DNA from 3 places in the Stenotrophomonas sp. YJH_SMC_40 genome. Region 3 is predicted to be linked to each of the others. Evidence: predicted binding sites of a transcription regulator. Region 3 holds the regulator's gene; each other region holds the start of a gene.
The links. Region 3 encodes FliA, which starts transcription of late flagellar genes. Its sites were predicted from a motif close to TAAAGTTTNNCNNNCNNNGGCCGATAA; they were not measured.
Positions count from the first base shown of each region.

Region 1: AC5P6X_RS08320 (GGDEF domain-containing protein) is a predicted target of FliA. The motif match lies at 1,338-1,364, and genes of this name have one in related genera.
Region 2: AC5P6X_RS21540 (chemotaxis protein CheW) is a predicted target of FliA. The motif match lies at 1,341-1,367, and genes of this name have one in related genera.

Region 1 covers NZ_JCAFRX010000003.1:523,990-527,257, forward strand. The annotation lists gene AC5P6X_RS08320 (GGDEF domain-containing protein) at 1-1,305, opposite strand, end outside; partial or broken gene AC5P6X_RS08325 (TonB-dependent siderophore receptor) at 1,593-3,268, shown strand, end outside.
Region 2 covers NZ_JCAFRX010000022.1:983-4,250, reverse strand. The annotation lists partial or broken gene AC5P6X_RS21550 (methyl-accepting chemotaxis protein) at 1-199, shown strand, start outside; gene AC5P6X_RS21545 (flagellar brake protein) at 404-1,177, shown strand; gene AC5P6X_RS21540 (chemotaxis protein CheW) at 1,410-1,901, shown strand; gene AC5P6X_RS21535 (hypothetical protein) at 2,038-2,421, shown strand; partial or broken gene AC5P6X_RS21530 (methyl-accepting chemotaxis protein) at 2,523-3,268, shown strand, end outside.
Region 3 covers NZ_JCAFRX010000014.1:10,675-13,942, reverse strand. The annotation lists gene flhF (flagellar biosynthesis GTPase FlhF) at 1-374, shown strand, start outside; gene AC5P6X_RS20050 (MinD/ParA family ATP-binding protein) at 361-1,248, shown strand; gene AC5P6X_RS20045 (RNA polymerase sigma factor FliA) at 1,245-1,988, shown strand; gene cheY (chemotaxis response regulator CheY) at 2,046-2,438, shown strand; gene AC5P6X_RS20035 (protein phosphatase CheZ) at 2,438-3,043, shown strand; gene AC5P6X_RS20030 (chemotaxis protein CheA) at 3,046-3,268, shown strand, end outside.

The DNA.
Region 1 (3,268 bases), on a different contig from region 3:
CATCAACCGCTCGTAGTCCGGATGACCATCGTGACCGGCCACGCCGATGCTGGCGGTCAGCTCCAGCACCTGGCCATTGGCCAGTGCTACCGGTGATTGTGCGATCTGTCGGCGCAGGCTCTCGGCGATCACGGTCGCCTGCGACTCGCTGGCGGCCACCAGCACCACCACGAATTCTTCGCCGCCATAGCGGAACAGGTAGTCGCTGCCACGCGTGAGCTGGCCGAGCAGGCCGGCCACGTGCTGCAACGCACGGTCGCCGGCATCGTGGCCATGGCCGTCGTTGATTGCCTTGAAATGATCCAGGTCGAGCAGCAGCAGCGAGAACGGTGTGCGGTTGCGCGTGGCCAGCTCGATTTCCCGGCGCAGCACGGTGGGCAGGAAGCGACGGTTGAGCAGGTTGGTCAGCGCGTCGCTGCCGGCATCCAGTTCGCCGATGCGCTCGAACAGCAGCGTCATCAGGGTGCGGATGGCGGCCAGGTCCTCGCGGATGGCCGGCAGCACCGCCAGTCGCTGCGCCGGAGCATCGCCACTCGCGCGCTGCAGGTGGCCGTCAATGCGGGCCATCAACTGGCCCACCTGCTGCGTTTCGCTGCTTTCGCCGAAGCTGGGGATGCCCTTGTGGGTGAACCACAGGCCGAACTCCGAGGTGGCCAGGCTGGCGTTGTCGCTGGCCTGCACGTGGCCGGCGAGGGCGTAGAGCAGGGCGTTCTCCCAGTCCAGCAGCAATGCGCGCTGGCGCTCGCGTTCGGTACCGACGTTCTGTACCAGCGAGAACAGCCGGTAGGCGGCGTCGGCACGGGTGGAGCGCTCGCGCGCATGGGTGTAGGCCAGGGTCATGCCTTCCATGGCGATGTCCATGATCGCGCTGAGGCAGGCGATGGCGGCGAACGCGGTCGCGCTGTCGGGCGCGTCGGCGCGCAGGCGCACGAACAGCTCGTGCTTGAGCACGCGCGCACCGCGGGTGACCAGGTCGACCGGGATGCCGACCCGTGCGTGTACGTCGCCGATCACCCGCTGCGAGGCGACCGTGGTGGCGATGCCAGCGGCGTCGGTGGTCAGCAGCTGTACCAGCCAGCGCTGCATGGCCGGCTGCAGGCGCTGCTTGACCTGGTCGTGGGACAGGAAGCGGCGTGCGCGCCCGTCCTGCAGCAGCACTTCGTAAAAGCGCTGGGCCAGCGCGGGTGGGGCATCGGTGGCAGCGGCCTTGAGCAGCGCGGTGGCGGCAGGGCCGGCCTGTAGCAGGCATTGCTGCCAGGCCTCGGCCAGCGGCTGGCTGGCATCGTCCAGTTGGGGTGGTTCCACGTCGATCTCTGACTGCGTACGGCAAACCACGGGTATCGGCCGCGGTGGCATACGGTTGATGGCGGGGTAGCCGGCCAGTTTACGCGCGGTGCAGGCTTGCACGGTGCGCAAAGCACATCGACGCCGCTGCGGCAATGAGTGAACGCATTTGAGAATCACTCGCATTGATGGGAGAATGCGCGCACGGAGCGGGCTGCAGGTGCCTGCAGGACGGCTCCGCCTCCCCCCTCGTCGTTGCCTCAAGCCCTTTGCCAGAGGCCCCGCAGCCCTGCCAGAAGGTCCTGATCATGTCTCCTGCCGTTGTCCATTCACCGCGCCCGCTGGCGCTTGCCGTCGCCGCCCTGCTGGCGGGCAGCGCCCTGACCGCCCAGGCCAAAACCGACGCCACCGATATCGACACGGTGCACGTCACCGCCTCGCAGATCGCGCGCCAGGCACTGGGTACCTCGACCATCACCGCCGAGGATATCGCCCGGCGCCCGCCAGCCAACGACATCGCCGAGCTGTTGCGGACCATGCCGGGCGTCAACCTGACCGGCAACAGCGCCTCGGGGCAGTACGGCAACAACCGCCAGATCGACCTGCGTGGCATGGGCCCGGAAAACACCCTGATCCTGGTCGATGGCAAGCGCATCGGCGCACGCGATGCCGTGCGCATGGGACGCAGCGGCGAGCGCAATACCCGCGGTGACACCAACTGGGTGCCGGCGGAAATGATCGAGCGCATCGAAGTGCTGCGCGGCCCGGCGGCGGCACGCTATGGCTCCGGTGCCTCCGGCGGCGTGGTCAACATCATCACCAAGCGCCCGACCGGCGACCTGACCGGTGCGGTGGACCTGTATGGGCTGGTGCCCGAACACAGCGCCGAAGGTGGCAGCGAACGCGTCGGCCTGTAGCTGAGTGGGCCGATGACCGACACCCTGTCGTTCCGCCTGTACGGCAATCTCAACAAGACCGACGCGGACTCGCTGGAGCTCAACCGCCAGTACGCTACCAACCCCAACGCGGTGCCGCCGGCCGGCCGCGAGGGCGTCAAGAACCGCGATGTCAACGCGCTGCTGCGCTGGGACGTGACCGCCAACCAGGTGGTGGAGTTCGAAGCCGGCACCAGCCGCCAGGGCAACATCTACGCTGGTGATCGCGCGGTCAGCACCACCGGTACATCGACCGGTGTTGACCTGGCGGCACTGGCCGAGGGCGAAGCGGAGACCAACCGCATGTACCGCAACACCGGCGCGATCACCCATCGTGGCCGCTGGGGCGACGTGACCTCGCGGGTGACGGCCGCGGTGGAGGCGGTGAACAACTCACGCATCAACGAAGGCCTGGCCGGTGGCCCGGAAGGCAGCTTCAACGGCAGCGACTGGTCGACCTCGCGACTGCGCAACTACCAGCTGGACGGCGAAGTGAGCTTCCCGACCACGCTGGGTGGTGCCGAGAACATCTGGACGCTTGGCTTTGAATACCTGGACAGCCGCCTGACCGACCCGTACTCGATGAGCCAGTCCAGCAGCAGCGGCGGCGGCATCCCGGGGCTGTCGGCCGATCGTGCGCGGGGCAAGGCCGATGCGCAGACCACCGCCGTGTTCGTCGAAGACAACATCTACCTGGGTGAGCGCTGGATCGTTACCCCGGGCCTGCGCTTCGACCACCACAGCCAGTTCGGCAACAACACCAGCCCCAGCCTCAACGCGCAGTTCCGCATCAACGGCGACTGGGTGGTGAAGGGCGGCATCGCCCGGGCGTTCAAGGCGCCGAACCTGTACCAGTCGAATCCGGACTATCTGTATTACACCCGTGGCAATGGCTGCCCGAATGCACTGCCGAGCCTGGGCGCCGGCTGCTATATGCGCGGCAATGCGGACCTGAAGGCGGAAACCAGCCTGAACAAGGAACTCGGCATCGAGTGGGCACCGCAGAGCGGCTGGCAGGCCTCGTTGACTTACTTCCATAACGACTACAA
Region 2 (3,268 bases), on a different contig from region 3:
GCAGCTGGGCGAAGCCGTGGCGCGCTTCCGGCTGGCATCGCAGGGCGTCGCCGCTGCGCCGGCACGCTTGGCAAATGCACCGCAGCCACGTCAGGTCGCGGCCGCCCTGCCCGTCACCAAGGCAGCACCGACACGGCCGCTGCGGGCGTCGGCCGCCCAGCCGGCGCTGGCTGCCGAGGGTGATTGGCAGGAGTTCTGACCCCACGCAGAAAGCATCCGCCCATGGGATGGATGCACCAGCGCGGCGGGCCACGGGGTCAGATCCCTTTCCCACGGGAAAGGGATCTGACCCCTTATGCATGGAAAGTGATGCAAATCTCACTTCATAATCCAATGAAGAGGCCGATATCCCCATCGAGCCTGCACCGACGCGTGCTGGCGCCCGCCCCTGATCACAGACTCCATGTCCGACGGCCACGACACTGAACTGCATGATGTCCACGCGGCCGACGCCGCGGACGAACGCTTCCTGGTCCGCAACCCCCGCCAGCTGCGGCAGCTGCTGCGCTCGCTGATCGACCAGCGATCACTGATCAACGCGCATATCGACGGCCGGGATCGTTCCTTCCCGACCGCCCTGCTTGATCTCGACGATGACGAAGACTACCTGCTGCTCGACGGCAGCCCGCAGGAGGCATCGAACCGTGCCGCCGAGCAGGCCGACCACCTGCTCTGCTTCGCCCAGCTTGAACGTGTCCTTGTGCGGTTCCGCCTGCACGAACTGCAGCGCGTGGACAACGATGGCCACGTCGCCTTCCGCGCCCCGCTGCCGGACGAACTGGTGCATCTGCAGCGCCGTGAGCTGTACCGGCTGGAGACCCCGGTCACCGACTCGCCGCATCTGCTGCTGCCACCCGGCGAAGCACGTGCCGAAGCGCTGTCGATGCGGGTGGTGGACATCAGCGGTGGCGGCCTGGCCGTAGTGGTTCCCAACGACTGCGCCGTATTCGGCCTGCAGAAGCGCTACCCGGCGCAGCTGTCGCTGCCCGATGGCCCCGACCTGGACATCGAACTGGTGGTCTGCAACCTGCTGCCACAGCGACAGCCCAATGGCATCGAGGTCAAGCGCGTGGGAATGCGCTTTGACAGCCTGCCGCGCGGCGGCGACAGCGCCATCCAGCGCTACATCTTCCGCATCGACCGCCAGCGCAAGGCGCGCCGCAACGGCGAGCTCTGAGGCCCGTCCGACCGTTCGTGCCGGCCGGCGGCCGGCAACCCGCATGATGCCGTCGCCGGCCAGCGGCCGGCACTACCGATCTTCGGCGGATCCACGCCATATGCGCGTGCCGGCCGCGCCGCGGCAGATCCACGCCATGCGTGGATGCCTCTCCCCCGGCACCTAAAGTCCCCCCACGCGGGGCCGATATCGAGCCTGACACCGGGACTTCCGGCAGAACCAGGACCCCTCGATGAACGACAAGACCAGCTCCGCCGCCAGCGCCGGTGGCGAATTCCTCAGCTTCACCCTCGGCGCCGAGCACTATGGCGTGGACATCCTCAAGGTGCAGGAGATCCGTGGCTACGATGCGGTCACCCGCGTGCCGGACGCCCCGGACTACATCAAGGGTGTGATCAACCTGCGCGGCACCATCGTGCCGGTCATCGACCTGCGCTTGAAGCTGCGCCTGGACAACGCCCGCTACGACGCCTTCACCGTGATGATCGTGCTCAACGTCGAAGACCGCGTGGTCGGCATCGTGGTCGACAGCGTGTCGGACGTGATCCCGCTGTCGGCCGAGCAGATCCGCCCGACCCCGGAGTTCGGCGCTGCAGTCGACACCCGCTTCATCTCCGGCATCGGCACCCACGACGACCGCATGCTGATCCTGCTGGACATCGAGACCCTGCTCGACAGCGCCGACATGGGCCAGGCCTCCCTCGCCGAAGACGCTGCCGCCTGATCCATCGGACCTGCTTCACGTTCTGGTCACAAAACCCTTCAGTTCCCCCCAGCAGTGCCGATAGGGGGACAGAAGCCGGTCGCGCAGGAGCGCGCGGAACCGGAACGACCATCACCATCCCCGGAGATACACCTCGATGAAGTCCCTGCTTGCGTTCGTTTCGGCCGCTGTCCTGGCCACCACCGCTTCCTCCGCGTTCGCCCAGGCGGCCGACATGATCCCGCCGGAACTGGCCCCGCGTTCGGTCGGCAAGGACGGCATGGTCTGTGGCAAGGTCGAAAAGGCCCGCTACGCAGAAGGTTCCGAAGGCCAGCCGACCTTCCTGTACATGGGCGGTGCCTTCCCGCGCCACACCTTCTCGGCCCGCATCGCCGGCGAGAACCGCGGCAAGTTCTCCTTCCCGCTGGAAACCCTGGAAGGCAAGACCGTGTGCGTGATCGGCAAGATCCAGCGCGACGCCTCGCGCGCGGAAATCGAAGTCAGCTCGCCGGCGGGCCTGAAGCTGGCCAACATCAAGTAATCCGCTGTCCGTCGAACCACGCCGGAGCTTGTGCCGGCGTGGTTTCTGCTGCAACCGGGCCCGACGCCCGGACGCGTCTGCCTTAGGAGATCGCAACGCCCATGCCGTGGATCAACAACCTGAAACTGATGCCGAAGCTGCTGTTGACCTTCGGCGTCCTCCTGCTGGTGATGCTGCTGCAGGGCATCGTCGCCTATCGCGGACTGCATTCGCTGAACAACGTCACCACCGAGCTGGCCGGTTCACGCATGGAGAGCATCCGCCTCGCCGGCGAGATGCGCGGCATGCTGGGCGAATACCGCAATGCCGCCTACCAGCAACTGATCCGGGCCAGCGACGACGTCAAGTCCGATGCGCGCAAGCAGGGCGTCGATCTGCGCGCGAGCATGGACAAGTCGATCAAGGAGTACCCGAAGCTGGTCGACAACGCGCAGCAGAAGAAGCTGTTCGACACCTTCGCCAAGGAGTGGAAGGACGCCCTGGCCTCCTATGACAGTGTCACCGAGATGCTGGAACTGGACCTGCCGGACGATGCCATCGATACCTTCGTCGGCGAAACCCGCACCAAGCACCGCAAGGCCGCCTCGGCACTGGAAGCGCTGATCGCCGAAGACAACCGCCTGGCCCGCGCCTCGCGCGAACAGGCCGCGTCCACCTATTCCGCCTCGGCCGTGCTGACCGTGATCGCCCTGCTGGGTGGCGCCGCGCTCGGCCTGGTGCTGGTCTGGCTGTTCGCCCGCGCACTGGTCGGCAGCGTGCGCGGCGCCGTCTCGGTCGCCAACGACGTAGCCGGTGGCAAGCTCGATGGCCATATCGACGTCAGCCGCCAGGACGAGGTAGGCGAACT
Region 3 (3,268 bases):
CCGCCGGCCTGGGCCCGCGCGACCGCGCGCTGGCCGCGCAGCTGCAGTGGCTGCGCGCCGCCCGCCAGGTACGCACCCTGCTGGTGCTGCCGGCCAACACCAGCTTCGGCGACATGGACGAGGTGGTCCGCCGCTTCGGCGCCGCCAACCTGCAGGGCCTGGTGCTGAGCAAGCTGGACGAGACCGGCCGCTTCGGCAACGCCCTGTCAGTGGCCGTGGACCACGCCCTGCCGATCACCTGGGTGACCGATGGCCAGGACGTTCCGGAGGACCTGCACCGGGCCAGTGCGGCCAATCTCGTACTTCGCCTTGAAGATTTGCGCCGCGCGGCCGATATGCCCTGCAACCCGGAGTTGAACCATGCCGTCGCGTGAGTACGCCAAGCTGACCAAGACCTTCCCGCTGTCGGCCACCCGCAGCGAGCCGCTCGGCCCTGTGCGCACCATTGCCGTCACTGGCGGCAAGGGCGGCGTGGGCAAGACGAATGTGTCCGCCAACCTGGCGGTGGCACTGGCCGGCATGGGCAAGCGCACGCTGCTGCTGGACGCCGACCTGGGCCTGGCCAACATCGACGTGATCCTGGGGCTGAACCCGACCTTCACGCTGGCCGACCTGGTCGCCGGCCGCTGCTCGCTGGACGACGTCATCGTCGAAGGCCCGAACGGCGTGCTGGTGGTGCCGGCCGCGTCCGGCCGCCGGCACATGGCCGAGCTGGCCCCGGCCGAGCACGTCGGCCTGGTCAACGTGTTCTCCGAGCTGGAACGCGAACTGGACATCATGGTGGTGGACACCGCCGCCGGCATCACCGACGGCGTGCTGACCTTCTGCCAGGCCGCGCAGGACACCGTGGTGGTGGTCTGTGACGAGCCGGCCTCGATCACCGACGCCTACGCGCTGATCAAGGTGCTGTCGCGCGAACGCGGCGTGGACCGCATCCAGGTAGTGGCCAACATGGTGCGCGACCCCAACGAGGGCCGCGTGCTGTACGAAAAGCTGACCCGCGTCTGCGAGAAGTTCCTCGCCGATGTCTCGCTGAACTACCTGGGCTGCGTGCCGCAGGACGACTGGCTGCGCCTGTCGGTGCAGCGCCAGCAGCCGGTGGTGAAGGCCTACCCGTCCAGCCCGGCCGCGCTGGCGATCACCGAGATCGCGCGTCGCACCGCACGCTGGCAGGCGCCGACCGAACCGCGTGGCGGCGTCGAGTTCTTCCTCGAGCGCATCCTCAAGCAGCGCGGGGTGGCCGCATGAAAGGCGCAGCCCAGTACAGGGAAGTCCAGCGCTCGGCGGCCAACGAGGTCATCGCCCAGCATTCGGACCTGGTGCGGCGCATCGCCCACCACCTGGCCGCGCGGTTGCCGGCCAGCGTTGAAGTGGACGACCTGATCCAGGCCGGCATGATGGGCCTGATCGAAGCGTCGCGCAGCTACGACGCCGACCAGGGCGCCTCGTTCGAGACCTATGCCTCGATCCGCATCCGCGGTTCGATGATCGACGAGATCCGCCGTGGCGACTGGGTGCCGCGCTCGGTGCACCGCCGTGCCCGCGATGCCGCCGCCACCATCCGCCGCCTAGAACAGAGCAGCGGCCGCGCCGCCAGCGCCACCGAGGTGGCCGCCGCGATGGAGATGCCGCTGCCCGAATACCTGCGGTTGATGGAGGACGCCGCACGTGGCCAGGTGCTGAGCCTGGAGTCGCGCATCGAGGACCAGGGCGAGCTGGACACCGTCGCCCAGGGCGGCCCGACCCCGCAGCAGGTGCTGGAGCGTGGTGAATTCGGCCGTGAGCTGGGCAAGGCCATCGGCCACCTGCCCGAGCGCGAACAGCTGGTGCTCTCGCTCTACTACGAGCAGGAACTGAACCTGAAGGAGATCGGCGCGGTGCTCGGCGTGAGCGAGTCGCGGGTCTGCCAGATCCACGGCCAGGCGGTGCTGCGCCTGCGTGGCCGGCTCAAGATTTTCGAGGCGGCGGACGCCGGCCTGGAAGAATGAACATGCCCGAGGCGGCTGCCCCCGGCCGCCCGGAATGAACAACAAAGGAACTCTGCTTTGAACAAGAACATGCGCATCCTGATCGTCGATGACTTCTCGACCATGCGTCGGATCGTCAAGAACCTGCTGGGCGATCTGGGCTTCACCAATACCGCCGAAGCCGAGGACGGGCATGCCGCGCTGTCGCTGCTGCAGAGCCAGCCGTTCGATTTCGTGGTCACCGACTGGAACATGCCGGTGATGACCGGCATCGAGCTGCTGAAGGCGATCCGTGCCGATGCCAAGCTGAAGACCCTGCCAGTGCTGATGGTCACCGCCGAAGCCAAGCGCGAACAGATCATCGAAGCCGCCCAGAACGGCGTGAACGGCTACATCATCAAGCCGTTCACTGCGCAGACGCTGGAAGAGAAGCTCGGCAAGATCTTCGAACGCCTGGCGGCCAGCGCCTGATGGATACCACGGTCGACAAGAGCGCCCTCGCCCTGCGCCTGCAGGAAGCCCTGGACGCACTCGAGTCCGGTGACGAGGCCGCCTGGCGGCAGCGCATCGACGGACTGGTCGCGCTGCGTACGCAGCCGATGATGAGCGGCCTCTCGCGGCTGGCCCGCGAGCTGGGGCAGGCACTGGGTGAGCTGCCGACCGTGCCCAGCGAGGCCGGTGAGCTGGACGACGCCTGCGCACGCCTGGACCACGTGGTGGCCATGACCGAACAGGCCACGCACCGCACCCTGGACCTGGCCGAGGAATGCCGCAGCCTGACCGAACAGTTGCGTGCTGAAGGCCTGCAGCCGGGCCAGGACGCGCAGCTCGAGCGCATCCGCCACAACCTGACCGAGATCGCCCTGACCCAGAGCTACCAGGACCTGACCGGGCAGATCATCCGTCGCGTGGTCGGCATCGTCCGCCGCGTGCACGAGGGCTTCGGCGCACTCGGCCTGCCGCCGGAACAGCATCGCACCGACCCGGAACTGGCCGGGCCGGCACTGAAGGGACTGGACCGCCACGCGGTCTCGCAGAACGACGCCGACGACCTGTTGTCGGATCTGGGGCTGTAAGCATGAGCGCGGTATCCGACGACATCACTGCCGATTTCATCATCGAGGCACAGGAAATCCTGGATCGCCTGGGCGAACAGCTGGTGTCGCTGGAGCAGGCACCGCAGGACACCGAGCAGCTCAACGCGGTGTTCCGTGGATACCACACGCTCAAGGGCGGTGCCGGCTTCCTTGGCGTCACCGCGATGGTCGAACTGTGCCACGCCGCTGAAGAGGCCCTGGGCA